One region of the Shimazuella sp. NTD250 genome, then DNA from elsewhere that is predicted to be linked to it. Evidence: predicted binding sites of a transcription regulator. Region 1 holds the regulator's gene; the other holds the start of a gene.
What was found. The regulator CtsR, encoded in region 1, represses protease genes until heat stress. The targets are predictions, from matches to a motif close to ATGGTCAATAAAGGTCAAACA.
Positions count from the first base shown of each region.

Region 2: a site for CtsR is predicted at 1,647-1,667, ahead of clpP (ATP-dependent Clp endopeptidase proteolytic subunit ClpP). Genes of this name have one in related genera too.

Region 1 is NZ_JCAJZS010000008.1:71,472-86,513, reverse strand. Features, by position in the region: gene AC5WOF_RS17290 (PIN/TRAM domain-containing protein) at 201-1,301, opposite strand; gene AC5WOF_RS17285 (CarD family transcriptional regulator) at 1,497-1,997, opposite strand; gene pssA (CDP-diacylglycerol--serine O-phosphatidyltransferase) at 2,407-3,111, opposite strand; gene disA (DNA integrity scanning diadenylate cyclase DisA) at 3,501-4,574, opposite strand; gene radA (DNA repair protein RadA) at 4,580-5,953, opposite strand; gene AC5WOF_RS17265 (YciI family protein) at 6,344-6,634, shown strand; gene AC5WOF_RS17260 (ATP-dependent Clp protease ATP-binding subunit) at 6,745-9,186, opposite strand; gene mcsB (protein-arginine kinase McsB) at 9,214-10,284, opposite strand; gene mcsA (protein-arginine kinase activator protein McsA) at 10,299-10,817, opposite strand; gene AC5WOF_RS17245 (CtsR family transcriptional regulator) at 10,820-11,293, opposite strand; gene AC5WOF_RS17240 (hypothetical protein) at 11,576-13,138, opposite strand; gene AC5WOF_RS17235 (MgtC/SapB family protein) at 13,268-13,957, opposite strand; gene AC5WOF_RS17230 (hypothetical protein) at 14,111-14,494, shown strand; gene AC5WOF_RS17225 (sensor histidine kinase) at 14,905-15,042, shown strand, end outside.
Region 2 is NZ_JCAJZS010000001.1:887,468-902,509, reverse strand. Features, by position in the region: gene cshA (degradosome RNA helicase CshA) at 1-641, opposite strand, end outside; gene clpP (ATP-dependent Clp endopeptidase proteolytic subunit ClpP) at 1,005-1,592, opposite strand; gene AC5WOF_RS04795 (haloalkane dehalogenase) at 1,970-2,848, shown strand; gene AC5WOF_RS04790 (hypothetical protein) at 3,022-3,423, shown strand; gene AC5WOF_RS04785 (hypothetical protein) at 3,654-4,055, shown strand; gene AC5WOF_RS04780 (hypothetical protein) at 4,593-5,456, shown strand; tRNA gene AC5WOF_RS04775 (tRNA-Arg) at 5,679-5,753, opposite strand; gene gap (type I glyceraldehyde-3-phosphate dehydrogenase) at 6,155-7,165, shown strand; gene AC5WOF_RS04765 (phosphoglycerate kinase) at 7,274-8,458, shown strand; gene tpiA (triose-phosphate isomerase) at 8,469-9,206, shown strand; gene gpmI (2,3-bisphosphoglycerate-independent phosphoglycerate mutase) at 9,210-10,748, shown strand; gene eno (phosphopyruvate hydratase) at 10,752-12,035, shown strand; gene secG (preprotein translocase subunit SecG) at 12,073-12,306, shown strand; gene AC5WOF_RS04740 (alpha/beta hydrolase) at 12,489-13,247, shown strand; gene rnr (ribonuclease R) at 13,253-15,042, shown strand, end outside.

The DNA.
Region 1 (15,042 bases):
GGAATTGCGCTTTGCTTGGTTCGAAAATAAAAATTTTGCAATTCACCGTAATAATTACAGATAAACCCTGCCATAGCGGACCTCTAAGTCGGTGTTCACATCTATTCTAACACGCAAAGTATTCATAAAAAAAGGCAGTAACTCAACTGAGGATACCATACTTCTGACAAACATAAAACAAGCCCAGTATGCTAACTGGGCTATAAAGCACGTTCTAATAACTTCGGTTTAGCAAAAATCATACGACCTGCTGAAGTCTGAAGTACACTGGTAACTAAGACATCAATTTCATCACCAATAAACTCACGTCCACCTTCAATTACAATCATCGTACCATCATCTAGGTAAGCAACCCCTTGACCATGTTCTTTCCCATCTTTGATGACTTGTACATGAATCTCTTCACCAGGTAAAACAACAGGTTTCACTGCATTTGCCAGATCATTAATGTTTAATACTTTAACACCTTGCAGTTCACAAACTTTATTGAGGTTAAAGTCATTGGTAACTACTTTACCACCAAGTACTTTCGCCAACTTCACTAGTTTACTGTCTACTTCTTGAATATCTTCAAAATCACCTTCGTAAATCATCACTTTTACGTCCAATTCCTTTTGAATCTTATTCAAGATGTCCAAACCGCGGCGACCTCGATTTCGCTTCAACAAATCTGATGAATCAGCTATATGCTGTAACTCTTCCAATACAAAACCAGGTATTACGAGCGTGCCCTCTAAAAATCCAGTACGGCAAATATCTGCAATTCTCCCGTCAATGATGACACTCGTATCTAAGATTTTGTGTTCTTGTATAGCTGATCCTTGCTTTTCTCTTTGTTTTGCTTTATCTCTAGATTGTCTTCCTAAAGTAAAAACAGTAATTAGTTCATCACGCTTTTTATAACCTACACGAAAACCAATATAGCCGAGAAAACCGGATAGCACAAAAGGTAATATTCGTGACACTCCAGGTATAGGCAGTGAAGACAATGGCTGCTGAATTAAGAAAGCAATTATAAGTCCAAAGATGAGACCAAGCGCACCAAAAAGTCCATCTGCCGCAGGAATCTTTACTAGTCTTTCCTCAACCCATTTAATCCATGATACAATAGGGTCAGCCAACCAAATGGCTGCCACAAATAGAATGATTGCCCCAAGAATAGCTCCAATCAAATGCGGTACAGGAACTTCGCCAAAATTAAGAGGAGACCTGAGAAGCACCCCGAACAACTTTGGTCCTAAGTAATATCCAGCAGATGCTCCAGCAAGTGCGAAGGCGAGTTGTACGAAACGTTTCATCATGGGGCTTCACCCCCTCTCTTATCAACTCTAGTTGTTATCATTATAAACAAATCGTAGTCAGAATAATCGAATCCAAGAAAATTTATTTTTGTAAAATACATTTCCCTTGATCTTCAGACACAGACCGAACCTAACTAACCTTAAAGAAAAAAGCACTTGAAGTCTATACTTTTCAGAAAAAGACACGAAAAATTTTTATTGTTGCTCCTGGTTGGTCATTGCTCCGTCTATTAATTCAAAGGCCTGTTCTTCTTCTAAATCTTTTGCAAGAACAAACTCACTGATCAATATTTGCTTTGCATTGTCTAGCATTTTTCGTTCACCAGTAGACAAACCTTTTTCGCCATCTCTTTTCATGAGAGAACGAACAACTTCAGCAACATCATAGATGTCTCCTGTTTTCATTTTATCTAAATTTGCGCGGAATCTTCTGTTCCAGTTTGTTGTGTCATCATCTTCAAACTGTCTCATACGTTGCAAGACGAGCTCTACGGTGTTATCATCAATTACTTCACGCAAACCGATGGAATCCACATTTTTGAGTGGTACCATTACCTTCATATCCCCAATCGGCATCCGCATAATATAATACTGTTGACGTTCACCCAAAATTTCTCTCTCTTCGATTGACTCGATAACTCCAGCTCCATGCATTGGGTAAACCACCTTGTCACCTATGTTGAACAATTGGGCCACCTCCACAGACAATGTCTATTTCCAAGATATCACAAAGCGGGCCCTATGTCAAATCGAAACAAATAGAACATATTAGCACACTAATTAGAATGCGTCAACGATTTTTTTATGATTTTTCCCACAAGGAAAAGGAACATTTCACATCACCTTATGAAAAACCCTAAATCAGAGCATTAAAAGCGATTTGCATTCTATTTTGTAATTCATTTCTAAAAATAAATGAGAGTATGGGCTAAGTTCGACATACAATCTAGAGCAATTCATTCAAACAGGAAGAGCTCAGATACCTATGATTTCCGTTTAGTTTAGCAAACAATCTTGGAGATTATATGGAGATTCTCCCATTTGCGTTAGCAGATATTTCTAATCAAAAAAGCTTGTCGACCTCTAGTGTCGACAAGCTGATATCCTAATCTTCGACAGGCTCTTCATTTTTGTTTTGCCGTTTCTTCGTAATTGATTTTTTCAATCCGTAAAGAGCATAGAAAGCAAGTGGTACAAAGATAACGAGCGGTAATTCTGCTGGATAAAAAATAGCAGCAATTGCAATAGCAACAACAAATATAGCTGAAATCCATAGAAATGCTTTTGGTGTTTTCATTTTCTTAAATGCTGGATACTTGATTTGACTGACCATCAAGTAAGATAAAAATAACATCCCAAACACCATAATATAGTGATTATCCACATACTTATCATACAGCGCCATGGTAGCCAGTATTCCACCTGCTGCAGTAATCGGCAAACCAATAAAATACCCTTTTGGTCCCGTCTGAACATTAAAACGAGCGAGTCTGAGTGCTCCACAAATAGGAAATATCGCAGTTATAAACCATCCCTGCGCTCCAAAACCATTTAAAACAGAAACATACATAATAATTGCTGGGGCAATCCCGAAAGTTATAACATCAGATAATGAGTCCAGTTCTTTACCAAATTCACTCTGTGTGTTTAACATACGAGCTACTCTACCATCCAAACCATCTAGCAACATACCGATAATAACTGTGATAGCCGCATATTCCCAGTGGGTATTCATCGCTAATAGAATAGCCATGACTCCTAAAAATAAATTTCCCACTGTAAATAGATTGGGTAAAACTCTTGCGAACATAGTGCCTGCTACTAAAAAACAAAGAAAAATGCCTTTTCAAAATAAGCACTAAATCAAAAAGTTTATTCCTTAGGGAGGAAGACATCTTCCTAAAGTAGCAGGATTTCACCTCCTTTTCTTAAATTTGTTTTGAGTTAGGAATTTATTCTTCCCAAAACTCTCTACTTTTTATAACTGCTATTTCTACTAGTGATAGTAAATTCAATTCATTAGAGCATTTGGTTAAAGTATATGGATAAATGAGATGAAACAAGCTTTAAACTTTAGACTCTGAAATATCTTTCATGTATAAGGATTAGACAAAAACATTCTATCCCTTTCCCACATACATAAAGACATTTTATCACATTCACCAAAATATTCAATTTTAAACACAAATCTGCATAAAATCATAGATGGCGGTCAATAAACACCTGACTGCGTATTCGCTTTAAACCGTCTTGTACAGCTTTTGCTCGGACAGCCCCAATTCCTTCTACTTCGTCTAACTCTTCCATTGTTGCCAGCATAATTTGTGGCAACACTTCAAATCGCTCTACTAATTTTTGTATAACCGTACTAGGAATGCGAGGGATTTTTCCCAATATTCGATACCCTTTAGCAGATACAGACTCTTCTTGCAAATTGAGTGGACCTGTATAACCCAGCAGCTTGGCTACTCCTTGATGATCCAATAACTCATCTGCTGTTAATTGTTTAAGGGAAACAAAAACATTTTTCGGATGGTGCTGTTCCTGATCAAGGGCATAGTCTTTTACCAGTAAATATGCTTCCTGCTCCATATTGCCCATCAATTCATCCAATTGCATGCGAATGAGTCTACCTTCTGTTCCTAATTCATGGATATAACTATCAATTTCACGCTTTACGCGAAGAACCATCTCCATTCGTTGCAGGACATTCGTCACTTCGTCTAATGTAACTAATTCTTCAAACTCCAAAGCACTTAAATTGGTAGTCGCTTGATCTAAAACAGATTTATATTTTTCCAGTGTCTGTACTGCTTGATTAGCCTTTGTTAGAATGACACGAATATCTTTTAACGAATAGCGTACGGTTCCTCTATACAATGTAATGGTATTACGACGTTGAGAGATAGACACCACCAACTTACCAGTTTGTCTAGCAGTTCGCTGTGCTGTTCGGTGACGAATTCCCGTTTCGGTAGAGGGGAGTGTAGCACTGGGGACGAGTTGCGCGTTTGCATACAAAATACGTTTTCCATCATTGGATAAAATAATCGCACCATCCATCTTTGCCAATTCATATAAAAATGCAGATGAAAATGGACAATCGATATGAAAACCACCATCTACAATATCTGCAACTGCGTTATCATAACCCATCACAATGAGAGCACCAGTTTTCGCTCCTAATATATTATCCAAACCTTCTCGAAAAGCAGTACCTGGTGCTATTAGCGTTAACATATCATCAATATGTGCTGTTTTTTCCTCTCGCAACTTATTTACCCTCCCAATGCGACTTCCAATGCTTCTTTCAATGTTTTGACTCCAATTCGTGCAATTCCTTCTGGTGGATTCCATCCACGCATGTTTTTTTCTGGAATAATAACATTTGAAAAGCCCATTTGCCATGCCTCGGCAACCCGTTGTTCGATTCGACTGACGCCTCGTACTTCTCCTGTCAAGCCTATTTCCCCAATAAATAAATAATCTACCCCTATTGGACGATCACGAAAACTAGAAGCAAGACTTAAAGCAATCGCTAAATCGATCGCAGGTTCATCCAGTTTTACCCCGCCGACAACATTTAAAAATACATCTTGCTGATGGAGCGAGAAACCTAATCTTTTTTCAAGCACTGCCAACATCATGCTCACGCGGTGATGATCGACACCTGTCGCCATCCTTTTTGGAATTGCATTGCTCGTAGGTGTAACTAAGGCCTGTAATTCTACTAACACTGGTCTTGTTCCTTCAATACTAGCGGCCACTGCCGTACCAGGTACTCCTACAGGACGTCCTGCCAAAAATAATTCCGATGGATTTCCTACTTCCACCAATCCTGTCTCTTTCATCTCAAAAACACCGATCTCATTGGTAGACCCAAAACGATTTTTTACTGCTCGCAGCACCCGATATGTATGATGTCTCTCTCCTTCAAAATAGAGAACAGAATCTACCATATGTTCCAACATTCTCGGTCCAGCAAGCGCCCCTGTTTTGGTCACATGCCCTACAATAATAATGGTAACTCGCTTCTCTTTCGCAAGGCGCATCAATTGGCTTGTACATTCTCTCACTTGCGAAACACTTCCAGGTGCAGAAGTGATCTCTGGATGATACATCGTCTGAATAGAATCAATTACAACCAATTTTGGAGAACTCTCATCTACTAGTGTTTCAATAGCAAGTAGATCTGTCTCCGCAGCGATCAATAATTGATCAGACAATGCTCCCAATCTCTCGGCCCGAAGTCGTATTTGTTCCATCGATTCCTCCCCAGAGACATACAAAACTGGCATGCCGCCATCGGCTAAAAGATGAGTAGACTGTAACAACAGAGTAGACTTCCCAATACCTGGGTCGCCGCCTACTAACACCATAGACCCTGGAACCAATCCACCTCCTAGTACTCTATTTAACTCCCTCATGTGAGTATCATAACGAGGTGTTTCTAATTTCTCAACTTTCGTAATGGGTATAGCCTTTTCTTTCGACTTTCTACTCTCTCTACTCTTCGTTTGCTTGTTTCCACCTGTTATCACTTTTTCCTCAACTAAACTATTCCATACACCACAACCCGGACAACGCCCCATCCACTTCGGTAATTCATAACCACATTCACCGCACACAAATACACTTTTGCTTTTTGCCAAATTGATTCATTCCTTGTCCCATCTTTTGTTAATCATTATAGCATTGTGAGCTAAATCGTGGGGTGAAAGCGAGCGTTAGGCGAGGGGAAAGAATTTTCTTTCACCAGTCCAATCTTTGAAAAAAGCAAATTTGCAAACAAACATTCGTATGGTAATATATGTCTAGTCGCCCAGACGAAAACCAAGTTGTTCGCGGCAAAGAAGAAATCAAAATATTTAAACCGAGGGGCACGCGGGATTAGTTTGGTAATAAATAGTCATGAGGCTATCATCCCAAGAATCCAACGGCTTTAGCCATATGGAGTTGTCAAAACACCAAACACATGATGCTTTTAAAAATAACGTTGGGTGAGATAAACTATAAATATAAACCAAAGGAGGAATGAAAAAATGTTTATTGCACATTTACACTACCAAAGACCTATTGATGTAATAAATAGTCATGTTCAAGCCCATCGTGATTATTTAGACACACTGTATAGAACAGGCAAATTAATCGTTTCAGGACGAAAGACAGATCAAACTGGTGGGGTAATTGTATTTGCTACTGCTGATCGATCCAAGGTCGAAGCTATCATCGCAAAGGACCCATTCCATTCTCTTGACTTGGCTACATATGAATTAATAGAATTTGATCCAGTTAAATATGACTCTAAATTTGCAGATCTATATTTAAAATAAAAATACTATCATTTATTAAAAATATGATTCTCTTTTAAATCTATCATACTTACCGATGATTTTCAGCAACCTCTCTTTTATAGAAAAAAAAGCGGCTTTACGCCGCTTTTTTACGTTGTACTAACATTTGCTTTTTCAACGACTAATTCGCCATCTTTCAGATCAATTGTTACTTTATCTCCCCGAACAATGTTGCCTCTTAGCAATTCCTCTGAAAGTCTATCTTCTACATGTTTTTGGATAGCACGGCGTAGTGGACGTGCCCCATATGCAGGATCAAAACCTTCTTTTGCCAAATGTTTCGTTGCTTCAGGAGTCATCTCTACGTGAATATTTTGCTCTGCAAGACGTTTTCTAAGTTCTTCTGACATCAGGTTTACAATCTCACTAAGATGCTCTTCTTTTAAGGAATGGAACACAATCACATCGTCGATCCGGTTTAAAAACTCTGGACGGAAGCTTTTTTTCAATTCTTCCATCACATTTTGTTTCATCCGTTCGTACTCATCTTTGCTATTATCCCCGACTGTAAAACCAAGTTTCGTATTTTTGCCGATCGTGGATGCACCGACATTTGACGTCATAATGATGATAGTATTACGAAAGTCAACAGTACGACCCTTGCTATCGGTTAAACGACCATCTTCTAAAACTTGAAGTAACACATTAAATACTTCTGGATGTGCTTTTTCAACTTCATCAAAGAGGACAACCGAATATGGTTTACGCCGAACTTTCTCTGTCAACTGTCCACCTTCATCATAACCTACATACCCTGGAGGAGATCCAACGAGACGGCTAGTCGAATGCTTCTCCATATACTCAGACATGTCAATCCGAATCATGGCATCTTCATCGCCGAACATCGATTCTGCAAGTGCACGAGCAAGTTCGGTTTTCCCTACTCCTGTAGGTCCTAGAAAGATAAAAGAACCAATTGGACGTTTGGGATCTTTTAAGCCTGCGCGAGCGCGACGAATGGCACGCGCTACAGAAACTACAGCTTCTTCTTGACCGATCACTCGATTATGCAAGATGTCTTCCATTTTGAGTAATCTTTCTGTCTCTTCTTCTGCCAATTTTACTACTGGTATACCAGTCCAGTTTGCCACCACATCGGCAACATCTTCTGCTGTAACAGCTGAATCTGTTTTTCCTTGGTCTTGTCTCCAACGGTTTCGAGTTGTTTCTAATTCTTCCCGAAGCTTTTGTTCCTTATCTCGTAGGGAAGCTGCTTTTTCAAACTCCTGACTCTGAACAGCAGCATCTTTTTCTTTCTTCACTTCTTCCATCCGTTGTTCCAATTCTTTTAACTCTGGGGGAACCGTATAGGAAGAAAGTCTAACTTTAGAAGCTGCTTCGTCAATCAGATCAATTGCTTTATCTGGCAGAAAACGATCAGTAATATAACGATCTGAAAGTTTAACAGCTTGTTTAATCGCTTCATCCGTAATTTTCACACGGTGGTGAGCTTCATAACGATCACGAAGTCCTTGGAGAATAAGGATAGCTTCTTCTTTCGAAGGCTCATCAACGGTGATCGGTTGGAAACGACGCTCTAATGCAGCATCTTTTTCAATATATTTACGATATTCATCAAGTGTTGTCGCACCTACACACTGAAGTTCTCCCCGTGCCAATGCTGGTTTTAAGATATTGGAGGCATCGATCGCCCCTTCTGCTCCACCTGCCCCAATCAGAGTGTGCAATTCATCGATGAAGAGAATAATATTGCCTGCTTGACGAATCTCATCCATAATTTTTTTGAGACGATCTTCAAATTCCCCACGATACTTCGTTCCTGCTACTACTGTACCCATATCGAGTGTCATCACTCGTTTGCCACGGAGTGTTTCAGGGATATCCCCTTCGACGATGCGCTGAGCCAAACCTTCTGCAACAGCCGTTTTCCCTACTCCAGGCTCCCCGATGAGTACAGGATTGTTCTTGGTTCGACGAGACAGCACTTGGATCACACGCTCAATCTCTTTGCTTCTACCGATTACCGGGTCTAGGTTGCTCTCTCTAGCGGACTGGGTCAAATCACGAGCCAAACTATCCAATGTAGGTGTATTGGCACTCATTTGTGTCCCTCCTTGATGAGATGAAACTGTCTCTGTACTCCCGAGCAATTGTAAAACTTGGCCACGTGCCTTGTTCAAACTAACACCAAGGTTGTTAAGTACTCTTGCAGCAACTCCTTCTCCTTCACGAATCAAGCCGAGGAGAATATGTTCCGTGCCGACATACGTATGACCGAGTTTACGAGCTTCATCCATAGATAACTCAATTACTTTTTTCGCTCTTGGTGTATAAGCGATACTTGTTGGCTGACCGCTTCCGCGTCCAATAAGTGTTTCTACTTCTTTTTGAATTTTTTCCATGCCAAGCCCAAGTGCAACCAATGCTTTAGCTGCAATGCCATCCCCTTCACGGATCAGTCCCAACAGAATATGTTCCGTACCAATATTGGTATGACCGAGACGAACTGCTTCTTCTTGTGCTAAAGAAAGCACTTTTTGTGCTCGTTCAGTAAATCGTCCGAACATCATATCGCTTCACCTCTTCTATTTATCTTTTTACTCTCTTTCCATTCCAATTCTTTCCCGAATTAAGTCAGCTCGGCGAACATCTCGTTCTTCCGCACCTAATTTTTCACCTGCATATTGCTGTAAAAATCCTGGCTGGATCAATACCATTAATTCATTCATCACAGATGACGGAACTCCTGTCAACAAGCCCAAATCAATCCCCAAGCGAACATCAGATAGACGTCTCATCGCCTCTTTGGAGTCAATAATTCGGGCATGAGCTAGTATTCCAAAAGAACGGTTAACTCTATCTTCCAATTGGATCGAAGACATACCGAGCAATCTATCGCGAGCCTGTTTTTCATGATCGATCATTTGGCGTACTACGCCTTGCAATTTATCGATAATTTCCTCTTCCGACTGACCAAGTGTCACTTGGTTGGATACTTGGTACAAGTTGCCTAACGCTTCGCTTCCTTCTCCATAAATCCCTCGTACTGCTAAGCCCACTTGGGTAATTGCAGGAATAAATCGATTTAATTGCCCAGTCATCGCTAAAGCTGGCAAGTGGATCATCACGGATGCACGAATTCCAGTACCAACATTAGTAGGACAGCTGGTTAAATATCCACACTGTTCATCAAAAGCAAAAGTCACATGCTTTTCTAACCAATCATCTATTTGAGATGCCAACTTCCAAGCCTTCTCTAACTGAAAACCAGGAAATAAGCATTGAATTCGTATATGATCTTCTTCATTCACCATAATACTGACAGACTCATCTTGACTAAAGAGAACTGCTCCAGATGTAGATTCCTCTGCCAAGTGAGGACTAATCAAGTGTTTTTCTACCAAAACTCGCTTTTGAAGTTCGGTCAAGTCTGCCATTTCAATCAGTTCCGCATTCTCCAAAATCTCTGGAATATCATCTTTGGTCAATGCTTCTTTAATGAGATGAGTCACTTCTTCCAATTGGGAGGCGGTACTGAGCATCGGAAATGGCATTTGCGCTAAGTTACGTGCTATGCGAACTCTGCTGGAGAAGATCACATCGGACTCAGCACCTTTTACCTTCATCCATTCACTCACAGCATTTTCAAGAAATTGATTTAACGACATTTCTTATTGCCTCCTTACTCCGAGAGCCGTTCCTGTAGCGAACGAATTTGGTCTCGAAGTTGTGCTGCCTTTTCGAACTCCTCCAACTCTATTGATCGAACGAGTTGTTCACGAAGTTTTTCTAGATCTTTTTTGATTTTTAGTTCGCCTTTTGTACGTTCTGGAAACTTACCATGGTGAGTGGTAGACCCATGAATACGACGAAGAAGCGGATCTAAACGATCACGAAACGTTTCAAAGCAATCGCTACAGCCAAACCGCCCTATTTTACTGAATTGATTATACGTTAACCCACATGTCGCACATCTTGGAACGGTCTGCTGTGCAATATTGGGAGATTCACTTGATACCATATCAAAGTTTAATAATCCAGATAACAGATTATGAAACGAGAAGCCATTGTCAAATCCAGGCATATACTCGCCTTTTTCCTGTGCACAAACCTCACATAAGTGAGCTTCTGTCTTTTCTCCATTTACGATCTTCGTATAATGGAGGGTTGCTGGACGTTTTCCACACTCAGGACAAAGCAAGTTCATCTACCTCCTAACTTTCCAAACAGAATGGAGATCATCGATCGCAACATACGGGCCCTTACCTCATCGCGAATAGGAAGTGGCAGTTGGAGTGTTTCCCGGGAAATAATGCTTTTGATCAGAACTGCTTCACGCTCGGTCAACAGCTTATCTCCCACTAAACGACTGAGAACATGCTCTGCCGTCAGTTGAGGGATCGACTCTCCGATATGAAGCAATAGATCAGCAAAATACTCCTTTTGGGACTGAAGTCTCACGCGGCGAATGCGAATAAACCCGCCTCCACCTCGTTTACTCTCTACCAAATATCCTTTTTCGACGGTAAATCTGGTACTGATCACATAATTGATTTGCGAAGGAACGCATTGAAACTCATCGGCTAATTCACTTCGCTTGATCTCTACCATCCCGCTGTCACTTGCTGCTAGCATCTGTTGTAGATATTTTTCGATGATGTCCGAAATATTCCCCACACGGACACCCCCTTGCTGACTTTGACTAACTTTGACCTTACGATATTATTATACACCAACTATCCAAAATGGCAATGCTTTTTCTTATTTTGGGTCTATTTTTTGACAAATATACAAAAAAAGCTAACCCGCTCGGGTTAACTCGTTTTTCCATCATCTATATAAAAGTTCATTATTATTCGCACGGGGGCAGCAGATTGCTCGAAAGCGATCAGCGCCCCCCCTCCGGCAATAAGCCGGAGGGGTTTGACCGTGTGCGTGCGATGTGAGGAGTTGCGGTTCCTAGGCAGCAACCTTTACAGCGTCGAGGTACTCGTCCACCTGATCCCGGTTGACCCGGCCGACCTTCTCCAGCTTCTGGATCTGCTCCCCGGTGAGGGTCGGGTCCTTCTGCTCGAATCGCTTCTGGAAGTAGGAGTAGTACCTCTTCAGCGCCTCATTCTGCCGGCCGGTGAGGGTTCGGTCCTTCTGCTCGTTCCGCTTCAGGAGACCGGCGTAGTACTTCTCCAGTGCATCGACCTGATCCTCCGAGAGGATCAGGTCGTTCTTCTCGGTCCTCTTCAGAACCTCGAAGAAGTACTGTTCCAGCGACTCGATCTGCTGCTCCGACGAGCCGCCCTTAAGTTCCTCCAAGAGATAGAAGTAGTACTGCTCCTCCCTTGCTCCGTTGATCCGCCCGCTCCTCCTCAGCGAGCTGATTTGCTCGTAGGTGAGGGTCGGGTCGTTCTTCTCGAACCGCTCCATCAGGGGCAGCTCGGGACGGGCCTTGGGCTGGCGCGCTTCCTTGGGCGTTTCCAGGGAAGAAGCGGACTTCTCCCTGATCGCCAACAGTTCCTGCAGGTACTCGTTGTCCTCAAAGAGCCGCCGGTCAGCAGGAGTGAACTCTTCTTCCTCACCATCGAGAATCATCCTCGCGGCCTGCAAAGTGTGATTCCCTTCAATCTCCGCGTACTCCTCCTCGGTCAGCTCCCTGTACCTGATCTCCGCCAGATCCTTGAAGAGCTTCTTGAAGTGGTTCAGACGGAGATAGTCCAACTTTCGGGGCTTGGGCTTGTCCTGAGAGACGACGATCCGCTTCCCCTGATTCTTCAGGTCAGCGGGAGTGGGCTTCGGACGGGGGACGGGCTTCGATCCCGACTTGGTGACCTTCTGTCCGTCCCAGATCGCCTTCACTTCCTCCTGATTCTCCTCCGGGAGACCCTTGAAGAGATCCTCCATCTGCTGGGGAGTGAGGAGATCCTTGTAGAACTCCATCTGGGAGAGAATCTCCACCACGGTCTTCCACTGGCCGTGCTCCCCCCGCCTGATCTTCTCGCGACGGATCTTGACTTCCACGGGCAGATCTGTCTCGTCGACGGGCTTGACCTCGGGCTTCTTCGCCGGCTTGGGACCGGGCTTGGGTCCGGTGACCTTGGGCTCGGCTGCCTTCGGCTCGGTGGCCTTCGGCTCGGCTGCCTTCGGCTCGGTGGCCTTCGGCTCGGCTGCCTTCGGCTCAGTGGCCTTCGGCTCGGCTGCCTTCGGCTCGGTGGCCTTCGGCTCGGTGGCCTTCGGCTCGGCTGCCTTCGGCTCGGTGGCCTTGGGCTCGACGGCCTTGAGTCCCGTGGCCTTGGGCTCGACGACCTTGAGTCCCGCGACCTTAGGCTTGGCGGCCTTGAGTCCCGTGACCTTGGGCGTCTCGATGGACACCGTCGGTACGACCATCTGCACGCCGATGGACTGGGCCATCTCGCCCAGCTTCTCGCCTGCCTTGATCGTCCCTTCGAGCCACCAGATGTACTGCTGGATACCATCCTTGAGCTTATTGGCCTCGGCGAGCGCAGCTTTGAGGTTGGGGTTGCTGAACATGAGGGATACTCCTCGGGTTAGGTGCAAACGCACACGGTCGGTAAATCTTAACTTCATCTTACATTATTCGCAATTTACTGGTCAATAAAGAATAATGCTCTAAACCGCTCCATACAAAGGTTCTCAACGTCAATAAATTTGCTCCACACGAGTGATTCCTTCCATATGCTGCAATTCTTCCAACAACTCGGCATCTAAGTTCGTTCCTTTTATTTTAATTGTAAAAGTGATCTTTGAAGCATCATGACCATCTTCTTCAATTCGAAGCTTTTTAATAGAGATACTTTTGCTTTTTCCGATAATCTTTACCATCTCACTCAAACGAGAAACGTCATTATCTGTCCAAACTTCTAATACAGCTCTCGTCTTTTGGTTCCAAAACATCCGATCCAGCCATCTGCGGATAATGAGTCCAATAAATACGATCAATGTCGTAATGACTGATGGAAAGTAAAAACCAGCTCCCGTTGAAAGGCCGACAGCTGCTACTACCCAAAGTGAAGCTGCTGTAGTCAGACCGCTCACCGTAACTCCTTGTCGCAAAATAGTTCCAGCCCCCAAAAAGCCAATTCCACTGACAACTTGGGCACTGATCCGCGAAGGATCAAAAGTAAAGTGAGGAAGATGGACAAAGTCAGAAAATCCATAGATCGAAATGAGCATGATCAAAGCTGAACCTACCGAAACCAATATATGGGTACGAAAACCTGCTGGAGAATGGTTTAACTCTCTCTCCCAGCCGATTAACCCACCCATCAATGCAGCCATGAACAATCGCTCCGTCAAAATCCAATAGCTGGGGTATAAAACATCATACATACTCCCACTCTCCTTCTTTCCTACCATTATCCTTTATTAGTATATTTTTATACAAAAAAGTATTAAACATAGAAAAATTTTTTCCCTATTCGTGGTAATAGGTATTGCGTATAATAAGAATAGTGGAATCGTTAGAAGAGAATAGAGGTTAGTATGCTGATTTCTTCGAATGCGCTTTCAACAGAAGAGCTCCCTCAAGTTCACCACAATCTGCTTGTGAGAAGTGGACTCCCTCGTAGTCGGTTCCCGAAATTTGCTATTCTGTGTGAGGATCTGCGGGGAGAAAAACCCCCTATCAAAGATTCCTTCCTTGAAGCTATCGAGGAATTGGAACGCCTCACCACAGAGACAGAAGAAAAGCTACAAAAAGTACAAGAGGAACTGCAACGAGAGAAGACACCACCTTCTACTCCAAGAGAAGAACTCGAAAACGCAGAGAGAACCTACATGCAAGATCTCTTCTCGTTCCATGAACTCATCCCGCTTATCAGTGAGCTGTTCGAACAAGCGTATCGACAGCCTCTCGATGCGAGATGAAGTGACCGGCCGGGTATCTGAGGTAGATACCCGGCCGTCGGCTTTTTAAAGTAGATAAAGGAAAACAAATCCGTTATGATAGAATGGAATTTTTTTTGGCACACCATACGGCTAAAGCCGAAGGATTCTTGGGACAGTAGTCTGATGACTACTTCATTACCAAACTAACCCCGTGAGCCCCACGGTTCCATTACAGCATAGAATAGCCCTACTGCTTGGTTTTCGCATTTCAAACTATCCAAAATTTGTAATTGATGATAGTTTATCAGCAGAATGTATGTTTGTAGATATATTTTTTTAAAATAGTGTTGGATGAGAGAGTGCTGAACCCTCTCATCCAATCCTCGTTTCCATCCCACGATTCAACCGTGGGTTTTCTCACTCTCAATTCTATAAAGGGCTGAATTACTATGTCTACCAAACAAATTAAATGGCTTATCCTCTCTATCCCTACCCTGACGATTGGAGTATGGGAATATCTCCGCCACACGATCCTGCTCCCTCATGTTTCCATGGATCTTGGAAATTGGCTCTCTCCTATCATTATT
Region 2 (15,042 bases), on a different contig from region 1:
TTTGGCATGGTAACTTCTTTTGCTTTTACTTTTACTTGCATAGGGTCAATCATAAATTTATTTGCCAATTTGCGAATTTGTTCAGGCATGGTAGCAGAGAAAAGCAAGGTTTGTCTCTCAGATGGTGCTTGATCCAAAATAGCCTCAATATCTTCGATGAAGCCCATATTTAGCATTTCGTCTGCTTCATCCAACACAACGATCTGGATATTTTGCAGGCGAATGGTTTTTCGACGAAGATGGTCTTGTAGTCTACCTGGTGTACCGACGATAACTTGAGGTCGTTTTTTTAGTGCTCTGATTTGGCGGTCAATATCTTGGCCGCCATAAACAGGTAATGCGCGAACGCGTTTAAATTGACCGATTCGATTTAATTCCTCAGCAACTTGAATAGCGAGTTCTCTGGTAGGTGCGATGACCAAAGCTTGAATACTTTCATCATGTGTATCGATGCGCTCGACAAGAGGTATTCCAAACGCTGCGGTTTTTCCTGTTCCGGTTTGTGCTTGCCCGATAAGGTCTTGGCCTGAAAGAGTGATAGGAATGGTTTCTGCTTGGATGTCGGTAGCTTCTTCATAACCCATTTGACTGATGGCTTGCAGAAGCTGTGGGCTTAATCCTAGCTCGGAAAAAGGTTTCAATGTGTTTAAAACTCCTTTAATTAATTTGTGGTTGTTTCTCTTATTATTTGTATAAAATCTCATCCTATGTTGCAGGATGCAAGAATCTAACTCCAGATGAGCAAATCCGCTGATCCGCTTCGCGAGAGGGGACCCCGGAACGTGTCTTCCGCGTCTTGTTGTAAAGAATACATGGGACGCTACAGCCAAGCATAGAGAGACTAGGAGCAAAGCGGCCTAGCGAGCATTTTGCTCTTGTTTGAGGTGTATATCTTCGCTGGGAATGATTTATATCTATATCTGCTCAAGTAGAGAATCTAATCTTTTAATCCCGCAAAAAATCCACCCGTCAGGGTGGATTTCGATTCATCTTATTTGTCCATCTTATTTCTTTTCGATCACTTTGTCAATCAATCCGTACTCTAAAGCTTCCTCAGCGCTCATAAAATTATCGCGGTCGGTATCTTTTGCGATTCGTTCGATGGGTTGTCCGGTAAATGTGGAGTACAAATGATTTAGTTTATCGCGCATTTTAATGATACGTTTTGCTCGAATTTCAATATCAGATGCTTGACCTTGTGCACCGCCGAGTGGTTGGTGGATCATTACTTCACTGTTTGGCAGGGCAAATCGTTTTCCTTTTGCTCCTGCTGCAAGCAAGAAAGAACCCATGGACGCTGCAATCCCAATACAGTTGGTTTCAACATCAGGCTGAATAAACTGCATGGTATCATAAATTGCCATTCCAGCAGTAATGGAGCCGCCTGGAGAATTGATATATAAGTGTATATCTTTTTCTGGGTCTTCTGCTGCTAAGAATAGCAACTGAGCAACAATCACATTTGCTACATCATCATCGATAGCACTACCAAGTAAGATAATACGATCTTTGAGAAGTCGAGAGTATATATCATAGGAGCGCTCACCACGGTTTGTTTGTTCAACTACCATTGGTATTAGGTTGTTCATCATGTTCGTCTCCTCCATATGTAGGAAATATTTTGTTCACAGGACTATCATACCTCATTGGTCAAAAAAGGTCAAATATTTTTCAGAGGGGGAATTTCTGCATAAAATCTTGTGTTGAAGTTTATCTTAATAAAATCGTATTATGTTCTTATATATTCAAATGTTTTTATTTCAATAAAAATGAATAAATGATCGTGTTATCCCTTGAAATCATACTATGAAATTTAATTTACCTCATATAGTTGACTTATCAACAATATGGAGTTATACTCTGTTTATAGTTGATAAGTCAACTAATAACCAGCCACATCATAGTACTACAAATGTAGTAACAGGTACAAAATACTATCTATGGTGTAAACAGAAGGGTGAGAGATTATATGATTAGCGGAGCATTTCCTTATCAAAAAAAGCATCAACAAGTTTTCGATTTAGAGATGGCATATGTGGAAGTAGGTAGTGGTAATCCAATCGTTTTCTTGCATGGCAATCCAGCATCTTCCTATCTCTGGAGAAATATTATTCCTTATGCGCAAGAATATGGACGATGTATTGCCCCAGATCTAATCGGAATGGGAGATTCGGAAAAATTAACTGAAAGTGATCCAGATTCATATACCTTTGTCGAGCATCGAAAATACCTAGATGAGCTTCTCAATAAACTTGGAATTCATAAAAATATCATCTTCGTGGTACACGATTGGGGTTCAGCTTTGGGCTTTGATTGGGCACGACGTCATCCTGGTGCGGTAGATGGCATTGTGTACATGGAGGCGATTATCAAACCCCGCAGCTGGAGCGAGATTCCAGAACAGGGGCGCAAAATTTTTCAGGCATTGAGATCTTCAGAAGGAGAAAAAATGGTACTGGAACAAAACTCTTTTCTCAATGTCAATCTTCCGGTTGGTATCTTGCGTGAGTTGACAGAGGAAGAAGTGGCTCAATATCACCGACCTTTTACAGAAGCAGGGGAAGGACGTCGTCCGATGTTATCTTGGGCGCGGCAATTGCCCTTTGATGGTAATCCAGCGGATGTGACAGAGATAGTCACCGCTTATGGTGATTGGTTAGCACAGAGTTCTGTTCCTAAATTATTCATCCATACAGAACCTGGAACAACTCCACAGTCTCATGTAGATTTTTGCCGCAGCTGGCCTGAACAGACAGAAATCACAGTAGCAGGGCGGCACTATCCAATGGAAGATGCTCCTGATGAGATTGGAACAGCGCTTGCAGCTTGGTTGGAAAAGTTGAAATAAAGATTTTTGATAGCTGGTTAATTCTCCAAAAAGAATTAACCAGCTTTTTTCAAATGTAAAGATAAGATGCTTAAATTACTAGAACGGTTGCATCAATAGACAGTTATTTTCATTTTTTATATAATGAAATCAACCATTCGTTGAGCCCCAATTGTGGGGGAAGGAAGGCAATCATGCGTCCCTCTCGCTCCATCGAGAAAATCGCAGCTCGTCTGGCCATCCTGTGTGGCGAAATCGAGGCGGAACTCCAGATCACCGATCAGCACCTCCGGAGCGCGAAGTGCCCCTGTGAGGTATTCATCTACTCGGTTGCGAAGGTCATGCTGGAAGCCAAGAAGCGTCGGGCGGACCTGCTGCTGACCGAGCTGCTGAAGTCGGTCCCCGAGGAACTCCGTTCGCTCCTGCTCGACAAGGGCAGGGCCTACGGCTACGCACGCCGGCTGTACGAGCGTTACAGCGTCCTCGTGAAAAAGTACCCCGGGTACGCGTGGAACTACGGCGTGGCCGTCCAGATGGAGCTGATCGCAGGGAACGACTTCCGCAAGGAAGTCTTCGAGCCCTGGCTCTCCAAGTAAGAGCCTCCTCCACGGGACTCACCCCGGGGACAGGAAGACAGCAGTGCTGATCTCCCTGCCTCCGGGTCCAAATCCAAAATTCATTTATATATAGATAAGCTGTGATTACCATTCACAGCTATTTTTGCTTTCACTAGGGCAAACAGAGTCATAGATGTTTCTTTAGAAATCTTGTATAATTTTATTAATCCTAATGTTGAGTCCCTTGAACAGGGAGAAGGAAGGGCCAAGTGGTTTCGGACTCGGTATTTATCCGAGCTCTTACTCAGGCAGCGACATGCGGGGTGATCGATGCTCTCATCGAAATCTCCAATCGGCTAAAGCGAAACTTCGAAGAGGAGCACATCTCCGGAGTCACGATGGGGCATTCCGTCCACACGCTTCAAGAATGGAAGGCTGAGGCAGATCGAAACTTCGCTGAGTATCTGAGCGAGATCCCGGTAGGTTTCCATAACCGGCTCAAGACGCTGAGGTCCTACTATCAAGCTGCTTGTGTGTGGAAGGCATACAATGGCCTTTGTGCGATCAGTCCCAATGACTTCGGTGGGGATCTGGAAAAGGCAGTGAAGGCTGAAGAGTATGCCCTAGAGAACTACTTGCTGGCCGTCATCATTTCACAGCACTCTGAGTGAAGCCCTTTTCTCACGGGGACTCACCCGGGTACAGGGAGAATAGCAGCTTTCTGCTACTTCTCTGTACCCGCACCGATTTAATCGTAGTTGATATAGATCAGTGAAAAATACACAATGGGTACACCCAACTTTGCAAAATCATTGTTGGTAATACTACTGCCATTGATTTCCCATTGTGTCGTTTTTGCTTTTCTAGCGGAATACATGGAGTACTTTGTATCATATCGAGATACTTTTTGGGACTGTTAAACACATTAATCAATTTTTATAGCCCTTTTCACCTGAAAAGGTTCCAGTTCAATTATTACTCGATTCATTAAATCATGTTGTAAATTTGGATAAGTTAACTTGTCCAATGCCGGGACTCCATCAAAGAACTGAATAAGAGCAAAATATTATGAAAAAAAGAGAAAATGGAACACAGCTCTGGAGCAGTATGGAACGGTTGTTCAAATTGTCAATTCATCTGTAGATGATATAGACGACAGCAATTTGAAATCTGCTTGTTATAATGGGATGGGTAGAGTTTATTTATTTTTGAATGATCTTGCTAACGCTCTAACGTATGTAAACCATGGAATTGAATCGTTCAAGCCTGAGAACAAACGTCACCATATTCAATATAACTTATGGATTAACAAGGCAATTATCCTTGAGAAACTGAACAGAGACATGGAAGCGTTGTTACTTGTGGAAGAAGTATATGAGCAAGGAAACAGCATAAGAAGTGATGATGCTTGGTTAAACTTATTGCTCATTCGTATTGAGTTGTTGAACAAACTAGGCAGATATGATGAAGCCATTCATTTTGCACAAGAAGGACTATTCCTTGCTCGTGTTGATGAATTATATGACCATGCCTTTGACTTGTGGTCGTCTTTAGGTGAAAGTTATTATCAAAAAGGATTTATGACAAATGCTGAACTTTGTTATCAATCAGCTCTAAAATTAGAAGGTAAAATAAAAAAGAAACGCTTAGCTATTAAAACCCATACTCATTTGGGGATTGTATACTGTGGATTTGAGAAGCTAAAAAAAGGTCAGTCTATACTTGAAAACGCTGTCAAACTAGCCCGTGAATATAAAGATGTTCAAGGCATAGTGAAAGCTCTTATCGCTTTGAGTCAATGTTTGATCATGCAGAACAAGGACATGGACGCATACAAATATCTTGAAGAAGCAAGAGAACTGGCAACTGAGTATCACTTTGAAGAGCTGATGTTTGACATTTTACTGAATATGAGTGATATTTGTAAGAGACAGAATTTACCCGATTATCATAAAATAACGGGTGAGTTCCAAGAGGTTTCAATATCTTTGGTGAAAGGTAGGAAAGCACTAATGAAACATCAAACCGCAATCCCAAAAAAAGTTGCTTTCAGCCACCCTCCAAATGACTAGAACCGCATCAAGAAAGCTCCTATCCTGTTCATGGTTAGGAGTTTTTGATTTTGTTGACCTAAAAATCACGAGTAGACGCTCGCATTATACCTTTTAAAGGTTTTATAGTCATGAAAAACGCTCTTTTCTTCGAAGTTTCGGAAGAAAAAGAGCGTGAACAGCAGTATGCAATTTCCTACGTTCAACACTTGAACCCACTGATAAACCGCATAAATATTGTTGTGGTGCGCCTACCAGGATTCGAACCTGGGCACCCGGTTCCGGAGACCGGTGCTCTATCCCCTGAGCTATAGGCGCATGATAGGACAACCGCTATTATACCATGTTTTCAATCCATAGTACAACAATAAAAAAAGTGTACAATTTGTGGTTTACCTGTACCCTAAAATATAGTAATTTAAAGTAGTAATGATTTTTGTTGACAATGATTGATCCTATACATCATTTCTCATGATGATAGGAGTTGGTAGATGGCGATCTCAAATAAACGATAATATTTATCGCATGTCGAGATAGTAAGCGGTTTCCATAAGGCATTTTGTCTTGCACCCAGAGATCAGTCAACGCATATCAACTCCCATTAGAAAGGATGATGGGATGCCATTCATCGTTAACAGTCCGATTGGACTGTTTTATTTATTTGAAATGGCATTTTTTTGGTCATACTACTAAGGAATGCGTATAAGGAGGAAGTATGTATGGGTAAAGGTAGAGTTGCAATTAATGGATTTGGAAGAATTGGGCGTAATGTGTTTCGTTCTCTGATCGATCATCCAAACTTGGAAGTAGTGACAGTAAACGATCTAACGGATAATAAAACATTGGCTCATTTACTTAAATATGATTCGGTACACGGTACTTTGGATGCCACCGTTAAAGTATCTGATAATGGTTTTAAGGTGAATGATCACGAAGTAAAAGTAACAGCGGAACGTGATCCTGAGAAGCTATCTTGGGCAGAAGATAACATCGATATCGTGATTGAATCTACTGGTCGTTTTACCAAACGTGCAGATGCAGAAAAACATTTGAAAGCCGGTGCCAAAAAAGTCATCATTTCTGCTCCTGCTTCGGATGAAGACATCACCGTCGTTTTAGGAGTAAACGAAGATAAATATGATGCACAAAGCCATCATGTTATTTCCAATGCTTCTTGTACAACCAACTGTCTGGCTCCTGTAGCAAAAGTATTGCATGAAAAATTTGGCCTCAAACGCGGGTTTATGACTACTGCACATGCATATACCAATGATCAACAAATTCTCGATCTTCCTCACAAAGATCTTCGACGTGCACGTGCTGCTGCAATGTCTATGATTCCAACTACTACAGGTGCTGCAAAAGCGATCTCGCTTGTTCTCCCGGAACTGAAAGGAAAATTAAATGGTATGTCGATCCGTGTTCCATCTCCAACCGTATCCATTATTGACCTCGTTGCTGAGTTAGACAAAGATGTGACAGTAGAAGAGGTCAACAGTGCTTTGAAAGAAGCAGCAGAAGGGGAATTACAAAATATATTGGATTACTCCAATGAACCATTGGTTTCGATTGATTACAAAGGAAATCCACATTCTTCTATCGTTGATGGACTTTCCACGATGGTATTGGAAGACAACATGGTAAAAGTACTTGCATGGTACGATAATGAGTGGGGTTATTCTTGCCGAGTAGTAGACTTAGCAGATTTTATTTTAGAAAAAGGTGTTTAATCCTTATTTTTAAACAGCATATCTGTAGAAGGGTATAAAATAATCGGTTACAATCAGATCGGTTTTAATCGAATGTTTTGTGCGCAGTCAATTGGGGAGGAATCACCTTTGGATAAACTTACTGTCTATGATATCGATTTGCATGGCAAGCGAGTATTTTGCCGTGTCGATTTCAATGTTCCATTATCAGAAGGTAAGGTGGCAGACGATACGAGAATTCGTGCTGCCATCCCTACTATTTCGTACTTGCTGGAACAGGGCGCTAAAGTGATACTGGCAAGCCATCTTGGAAGACCAAAAGGAAAAGTAATCGAAGGGTATCGTCTGACACCAGTTGCAAAACGACTTGGAGAATTGATTTCCAAAGATGTGAAAAAAGTGGATCAAGTGATTGGGGAAGAAGTAACGGAAGCTGTAGAACAGTTACGAGATGGAGAGATTCTCCTTCTGGAAAATGTTCGCTTTGAAGCAGGTGAGGAGAAGAATGATCCGGCATTAGCTAAAGCGTTTGCTGATCTTGCAGATGTCTTTGTCAATGATGCTTTTGGAGCAGCTCACCGAGCACACGCTTCCACCGCTGGTATAGCTGCCTACATACCTGCCGTTGCTGGGCTTTTACTGCAAAAAGAATTGGAAGTACTAGGAAAAGCGATTGGTGATCCTGATCGACCTTTCACAGCTATCATCGGTGGTGCAAAGGTAAAAGATAAGATTGAAGTGATTCAAAATTTATTGCAAAAAGTGGACAACCTGCTAATCGGTGGGGGTTTGGCTTTTACGTTTGTCAAAGCACAGGGTTATGAAATTGGGACCTCTTTGCTGGAGAAAGATAAACTCGATTTAGCCAAAAGCTTAATCCAGCAGGCTAAAGACAGAGGAGTAAAATTGTATTTGCCGATCGATGCAGTAGTAGCTGATCGTTTTGCAGCAGATGCAAAAGGTACAGCAGTAGACATTGATCAGATTCCAACTGACAAAATGGCTTTGGATATTGGTCCTAAAACGAGCGAACAGTTTCAAGATGTGGTACTTTCTTCTCAGTTGGTTCTGTGGAACGGTCCTATGGGAGTATTCGAAATGGATCAATTTGCAAAAGGAACGTATCGTGTGGCAGAAGCTCTAGCTCAGTCTGATGCCTATTCTATTGTTGGAGGCGGAGATTCTGCGGCTGCACTCGTAAAATCAGGTCTATCCGATCAAGTTGATCATATTTCCACTGGTGGTGGAGCGTCTCTTGAGTTTTTAGAAGGAAAAGAGTTACCGGGAGTAGTAGCTTTGACAGATAAAAGATAGGGGGTAGATCATGCGTACACCTATACTAGCTGGCAACTGGAAGATGTATAAAAATCTATTAGAAACAAAGGATTTTCTAAGACAGTTTCATGAGCAGACCATTCCTGAGGATCGAGAAGTAGTCATATGTGCTGCCTTTCCTTCTTTACCTTGGCTGACAGAAGCATGTGAAGGTACTTCGATTCAAATTGGTGCGCAAAATGTGCATTGGGAATTAGAAGGCGCTTATACAGGCGAAGTAAGTGTGGAGATGCTGAAAGCATTACATGTTACCCATGTCATTATTGGTCACTCGGAGAGACGGGCATATTTTGCCGAGACAGATGAAGTGATCGGTCGTAAACTTCGCACCGTACTTACCGCTGGTTTAACTCCAATTTTATGTGTAGGAGAAACATTGGAAGAAAAAGAGCTGGGGAAAACAAATGAAGTGGTTAAACGTCAAATTCGTACAGCATTAGAGGATGTCAGTGCTGTTGAAGTAGGCAAATTAATCATTGCATATGAGCCTGTTTGGGCTATTGGCTCAGGGCTGGCTGCAACTCCTGATGATGCGGAAACGGTTATTTCCTACATTCGCAGTTTACTGCCAGAACGATATCAAGATAAAGTTCGTTTGCTGTACGGAGGAAGTGTGAAACCGGGAAATATCGCAACATACATGAGTCAACCGAATATTGACGGTGCGCTCGTTGGTGGTGCTAGCTTAGATCCTAACGGGTTTCACCAGATGTTAGATGAGGTGTAATTCATGCATAAACCAGTAATGCTCTGTATCTTAGATGGATTTGGCCTGCGGGAGGAAACCAAAGGCAATGCAGTAGCCGCAGCAAGGAAACCAAATTTTGATCGATTTTGGAGTGAGTTTCCACATACTACTCTAGGGGCCAGTGGTAATGCTGTTGGATTACCTGAGGGGCAAATGGGTAACTCTGAGGTCGGGCACTTAAATATTGGCGCTGGTCGTGTTGTATATCAAGATTTGACAAGGTTATCCAAAGCAATTGATGATGGTTCCTTTTTCCATAATGAAACTTTTCTTCAAGCGATAAAACATGTCAAAGAACATAATAGTAGTCTTCATTTATATGGGTTGCTTTCCGATGGTGGTGTTCATAGCCACATCAAGCACTTATTCGCCTTATTGGAACTATGTGCAGAGGAAAAATTGGAGAAAGTTTTTGTACATGCATTTTTGGATGGACGAGATGTTTCTCCAGAAAGCTCGGTTGACTACATTCATCGATTGCAAGCGAAGATGAATGAACTGGGAGTCGGAAAAATCGCTACTCTGCAAGGTCGTTATTATGCTATGGATCGGGACAAACGATGGGAACGTACACAGAAATCGTATAATGCGATGGTCTATGGAATAGGTCCAACTTATCAAGACCCAATCCAAGCTGTCCATGAATCATACGAGAAAAGTGTGTACGATGAATTTGTGATGCCTACTGTTCTCGTAGATGAGCAAGGCCAACCTGTTGGTAAAATTCAGGACAATGATGCTATTATTTTCTTTAATTTTCGACCTGATCGTGCCATTCAAATCTCACAAGCATTTACCAATGCTGACTTTCGTGGATTTGATCGTGGAGAACATCCTCCAAAAGATTTATTTTATGTATGTATTACGAAGTTTAGTGAATCGGTTGACGGCTATGTCGCCTATAAACCTACTGACTTAGACAATACACTCGGAGAAGTATTGGCCCAAAATAATTTGCGGCAGCTAAGAATTGCGGAGACAGAAAAATATCCTCATGTCACCTTTTTCTTCAGTGGAGGAAGAGAAGATCCGTTTCCAGGTGAAAAACGAATCTTGATTAATTCTCCAAAAGTTGCAACCTATGATCTCAAACCGGAAATGAGTGCGTACGAAGTAACGGATGCACTATTGAAGGAGATCCACGAAGAAAGTGTTGATGTTATCATCCTTAATTTTGCAAACCCAGATATGGTAGGACATTCTGGCAAGTTAGAGCCTACTGTAAAAGCAGTGGAAACAGTGGATGAGTGTCTAGGGAAAATAGTAGATGCACTGTTAGATAAAAATGGTGTTGCGATTATAACTGCGGATCATGGGAATGCAGATATGGTTATCGATGAAAATGGAAACCCGTTTACCGCCCATACAACAAATCCAGTTCCTTGTATTGTGACATTGCCTGGGATAGAACTTCGCTCAGATGGCGTATTGGCAGATCTTTCCCCAACAATCTTGGATTTGTTGGATGTTACCAAACCAGCAGAAATGACAGGAAAATCATTACGAATTGGAGGCGCATAATAAATGACTACAATTGAAACTGTATACGGCCGTGAAGTACTGGATTCTAGAGGGAATCCAACCGTAGAAGTAGAAGTGACGCTGGAGACTGGTGTAGCTGGAAGAGCAATTGTTCCTTCTGGAGCATCAACTGGAGCTCATGAAGCTGTGGAACTACGAGATGGTGAAAAAGACCGCTACGATGGAAAAGGCGTTCTGCAAGCAATTCGCCATATCAATGGAGTAATTGCAGAAGAACTAGAAGGTATGGATGCACTCGATCAATTGATGATTGATCAAACGCTCATCCAGTTAGATGGCACGCCTAACAAAGGTCGTCTGGGGGCTAATGCTATCCTAGGTGTATCCATGGCAGTGGCACGTGCAGCAGCAAATGCACTCAGTGTACCATTGTATAACTACTTAGGTGGATTTAACTCCAAAGTGTTGCCAGTTCCAATGATGAATATCCTAAATGGCGGAGCACATGCAGATAACAACGTAGATATTCAAGAATTTATGGTCATGCCAGTTGGAGCCAGCAATATCCGGGAAGCAGTCCGAATGGGAGCAGAAATTTTCCATTCTCTAAAAAAAGTATTAAATGAACAAGGGCTTTCTACTGCTGTTGGGGATGAAGGTGGATTTGCTCCGAACCTCTCATCTAATGAAGAAGCTTTGAAAACGATTGTTACAGCAATTGAACGTGCTGGCTACAAACCCGGCACAGAAGTAAAATTGGCACTCGACGTTGCTGCGACCGAGATCTATCAAGATGGAAACTATCATTTTGCTGGTGAAGGAATTACTCGTTCTCCTCAAGAAATGATCGCTTTTTATGAGGATCTTGTGTCCAAATACCCCATTGTTTCAATCGAAGACGGACTTGCAGAAGACGATTGGGATGGATGGAAACTCCTCACGGAACGTCTAGGAGAAAAAGTACAGTTGGTTGGGGATGACTTATTTGTGACCAACACTGTACGTTTGGCAGATGGGATTTCCCGTGGGGTAGGGAATTCGATACTAGTAAAAGTAAATCAAATTGGCACTTTGACGGAAACATTTGATGCAATTGAAATGGCTAAACAAGCAGGTTATACTGCTGTTATCTCTCACCGTTCAGGTGAAACCGAAGATACGACAATTGCAGATATCGCTGTAGCTACTGGAGCCGGTCAAATCAAAACAGGAGCACCATCACGTACAGATCGTGTGGCAAAATACAATCAATTGATGCGGATTGAGGATGAACTTGGTTTTACTGCAACGTATCTAGGGGATAATGCTTTTTACAACCTGAAGTAAATGTGGTAAATTGAATGGGGCGAGGAGGTTTTATCATATGGTACTTGCAGTAAAAATATTGTTTAGCGTCGTAAGCGTAGGCCTCATTATTGTAATCCTTATGCAGTCGAGCAAAAGCGCTGGTCTATCAGGTGCAATTGGTGGCGGTGCTGAACATAATATGGGTAAAGCAAAAGCGAGAGGGATCGATTTACTGTTATCCCGGATAACAGTAGCATTGGCAATACTCTTTATGATTCTTGCTTTAGCCGTTGGATACTTTATAAAATAAAATAGTTTCCCTTTAGACAGCTGAGTTTATCGGCTGTTTTTTTTTGTTCATTATTGTTTGTCTTTTGCGATTTGTTTCCGCTCGTGGTATAATTTCGTAAGAGTTTCCAGCACTTTTCCTATTCAAACTACTAAAGCGACTCGTCTGTGAGTCGCTTTTCATATAAATCGGAGCTGAATGTGATGCAATTGATAAAGCGCTCATCTGACCCTTTTTTTTATTCAGCTGGAAAAACGGGTATTCTACTCATACATGGATTTACTGGAACACCATCTGAGTTAAGACCAATGGGAGATTACTTACATAAACAAGGTTTTACGGTATCTGCACCGCTATTGCCTGGGCATGGAACCTCTCCTGAAGATTTACAGATGACCCGCTGGCAAGATTGGGTACAAAGTGTTGAAAATGCATTTGAGGAATTGAAACAATCAGGTGTACAAAGACTATACCTAGTGGGATTATCCATGGGTGGCATATTAGCTCTTGTCCAAACCATCCAGCAGCAGTCACTCGTCAGTGGAGTAATATCGATGTGTGCTCCTATAAAGGTAAAGGATTTTCGGGCAAATTTTGTGCGGTTGATCCATTGGTTTATGCCTTTTTCGCTTAGAGGAGAAAAACATCCCGATATTGAACAGCATTTGATTCCATATGATCGCACACCACTCAAAAGTGTTGGGGAACTAAATCGATTGATCCGTTTCGTTCGAAGAAATTTGAAACAGGTAGAAGTACCAGCACTGATCATACAATCACGCCATGATGAGACAGTGAATCCAAGTAGTGCCACTATTATTTATAACAGCATTTCTTCCCAAGATAAGACACTTACCTGGTATGAAAACTCCTCTCATATTATTACGGTTGATCGAGAGAGAAAAAAGTTATTTCAAGAAGTGGAGCAGTTTATATTGCGTACTTCTTCTGAAAGGGAGTAATTTGGTTGTTAAGCCTACAAAAAATAGTGCAGTTTCTAGATGAAGAATCTTATAAACCACTATCCTTTGAGGAAATTGTGGCAGCGCTTGATTTAAAAGGAGAAGAAGATAAGCTTGCTTCTCTTTTAGAGGAATTAGAAACAAATGGTTTTGTCATCAAAACGAAGAACAAGAGATATGGAACACCGGATCGAATGAATCTCGTTAGAGGAAAAGTTCAGGGAAATGCCAAAGGGTTTGCTTTTGTTATTGCAGATAAAAGCGAAATAAAAGACATCTATATCCACTCCAGTGATATGAATGGTGCAATGGATGGAGATATCGTTTTGGTACGTGTATTTAATAAAAAGAAACAAGACCGTCGACCAGAAGGGGAGATCGTAAGAATTGTAAAACGCGGCCGTTCACAGGTGGTTGGAGTTTTTCGTGCGATCAACGAACATTTTGGTTTTGTTGTACCAGATGATAGAAGGCTGCCAGCAGATATTTTTATTCCTGAGGAGCATCGCATGGGTGCGTCCAATGGTCAAAAAGTCGTTGTTAAGCTGAGTCATTTTCCAACTGACCGCAATAGTGCAGAAGGAGAGATTATCGAAGTTCTTGGAAACAAAAATGACCCGGGAGTCGATATTGTTTCCATTATCCGCAAACATGGTCTGCCGGAACAGTTTCCACCTGAAGTGGAGGCAGAAGCAGAAACTATTAATGAGACGATTACAGATACAGATCTCCAGGGCAGACATGATCTACGTGATCGAGTAATGGTGACAATCGATGGAGAAGATGCCAAAGATCTCGATGATGCGGTGTCTGTGGAAAAATTACCGAATGGAAACATTTTATTGGGGGTACATATCGCGGATGTTGGGTACTATGTGACAGAAGGAAGTGCCCTTGACCGTGAAGCGTATGAGCGTGGATGTAGTGTCTACTTAGTAGATCGCGTAATCCCAATGCTGCCAAAAAGGTTGTCCAATGGTATTTGTAGTTTGAATCCACAAGTCGATCGCCTAACCATGACTTGTGATATGGAAATGGATAGGCGTGGGGAATTGGTGGCTTATGATATTTATCCATCTGTGATCTGTACCAATGAACGGATGACTTATAGCAATGTACAGAAGATTTTAGAGGAGCAGGATGAAGAGCTCATCGAACGTTATAAAGATCTGGTACCTTATTTTCAACTGATGGGAGATTTAGCAGAAAAACTTAGAGCAAAACGGATACGTAGAGGTGCAGTCGATTTTAATTTCACCGAAGCAAAAATCAAAGTAGATGAGAGTGGGAAGCCAATCGATATCGTAAAGCGCCCGCGTTCTGTTGCTGAACGTCTGATTGAAGAGTTTATGCTTGCTGCTAATGAAACAGTGGCAGAGCATTACAATCGCTTAGAAGTACCTTTTGTTTATCGGATACATGAAAATCCAGATGCAGAGAAATTACAGTCCTTTTACCAGTTTGTAACCACATTTGGTTATCGTATGAAAGGCAAAGCGGATAAAGTAAAACCTCGTGCCCTCCAAGATTTACTCGCAAAAGTCAGTGGACGGCCGGAGGAAAAAGTGATAAGTACGGTTATGCTCCGTTCCATGAAACAAGCAAAATATTCAACAGAAAATGCTGGTCACTTTGGTTTAGCAGCTAATTTTTATTCGCATTTCACCTCGCCCATTCGCAGATATCCAGACTTATTGATTCATCGGGTGATGAGGGAAATTTACAATAATGGGGCTTTATCCTCAGAGCGAATAGAACAGTTGCAGTTATTTCTGTCTGATGCCTCTGAGCAATC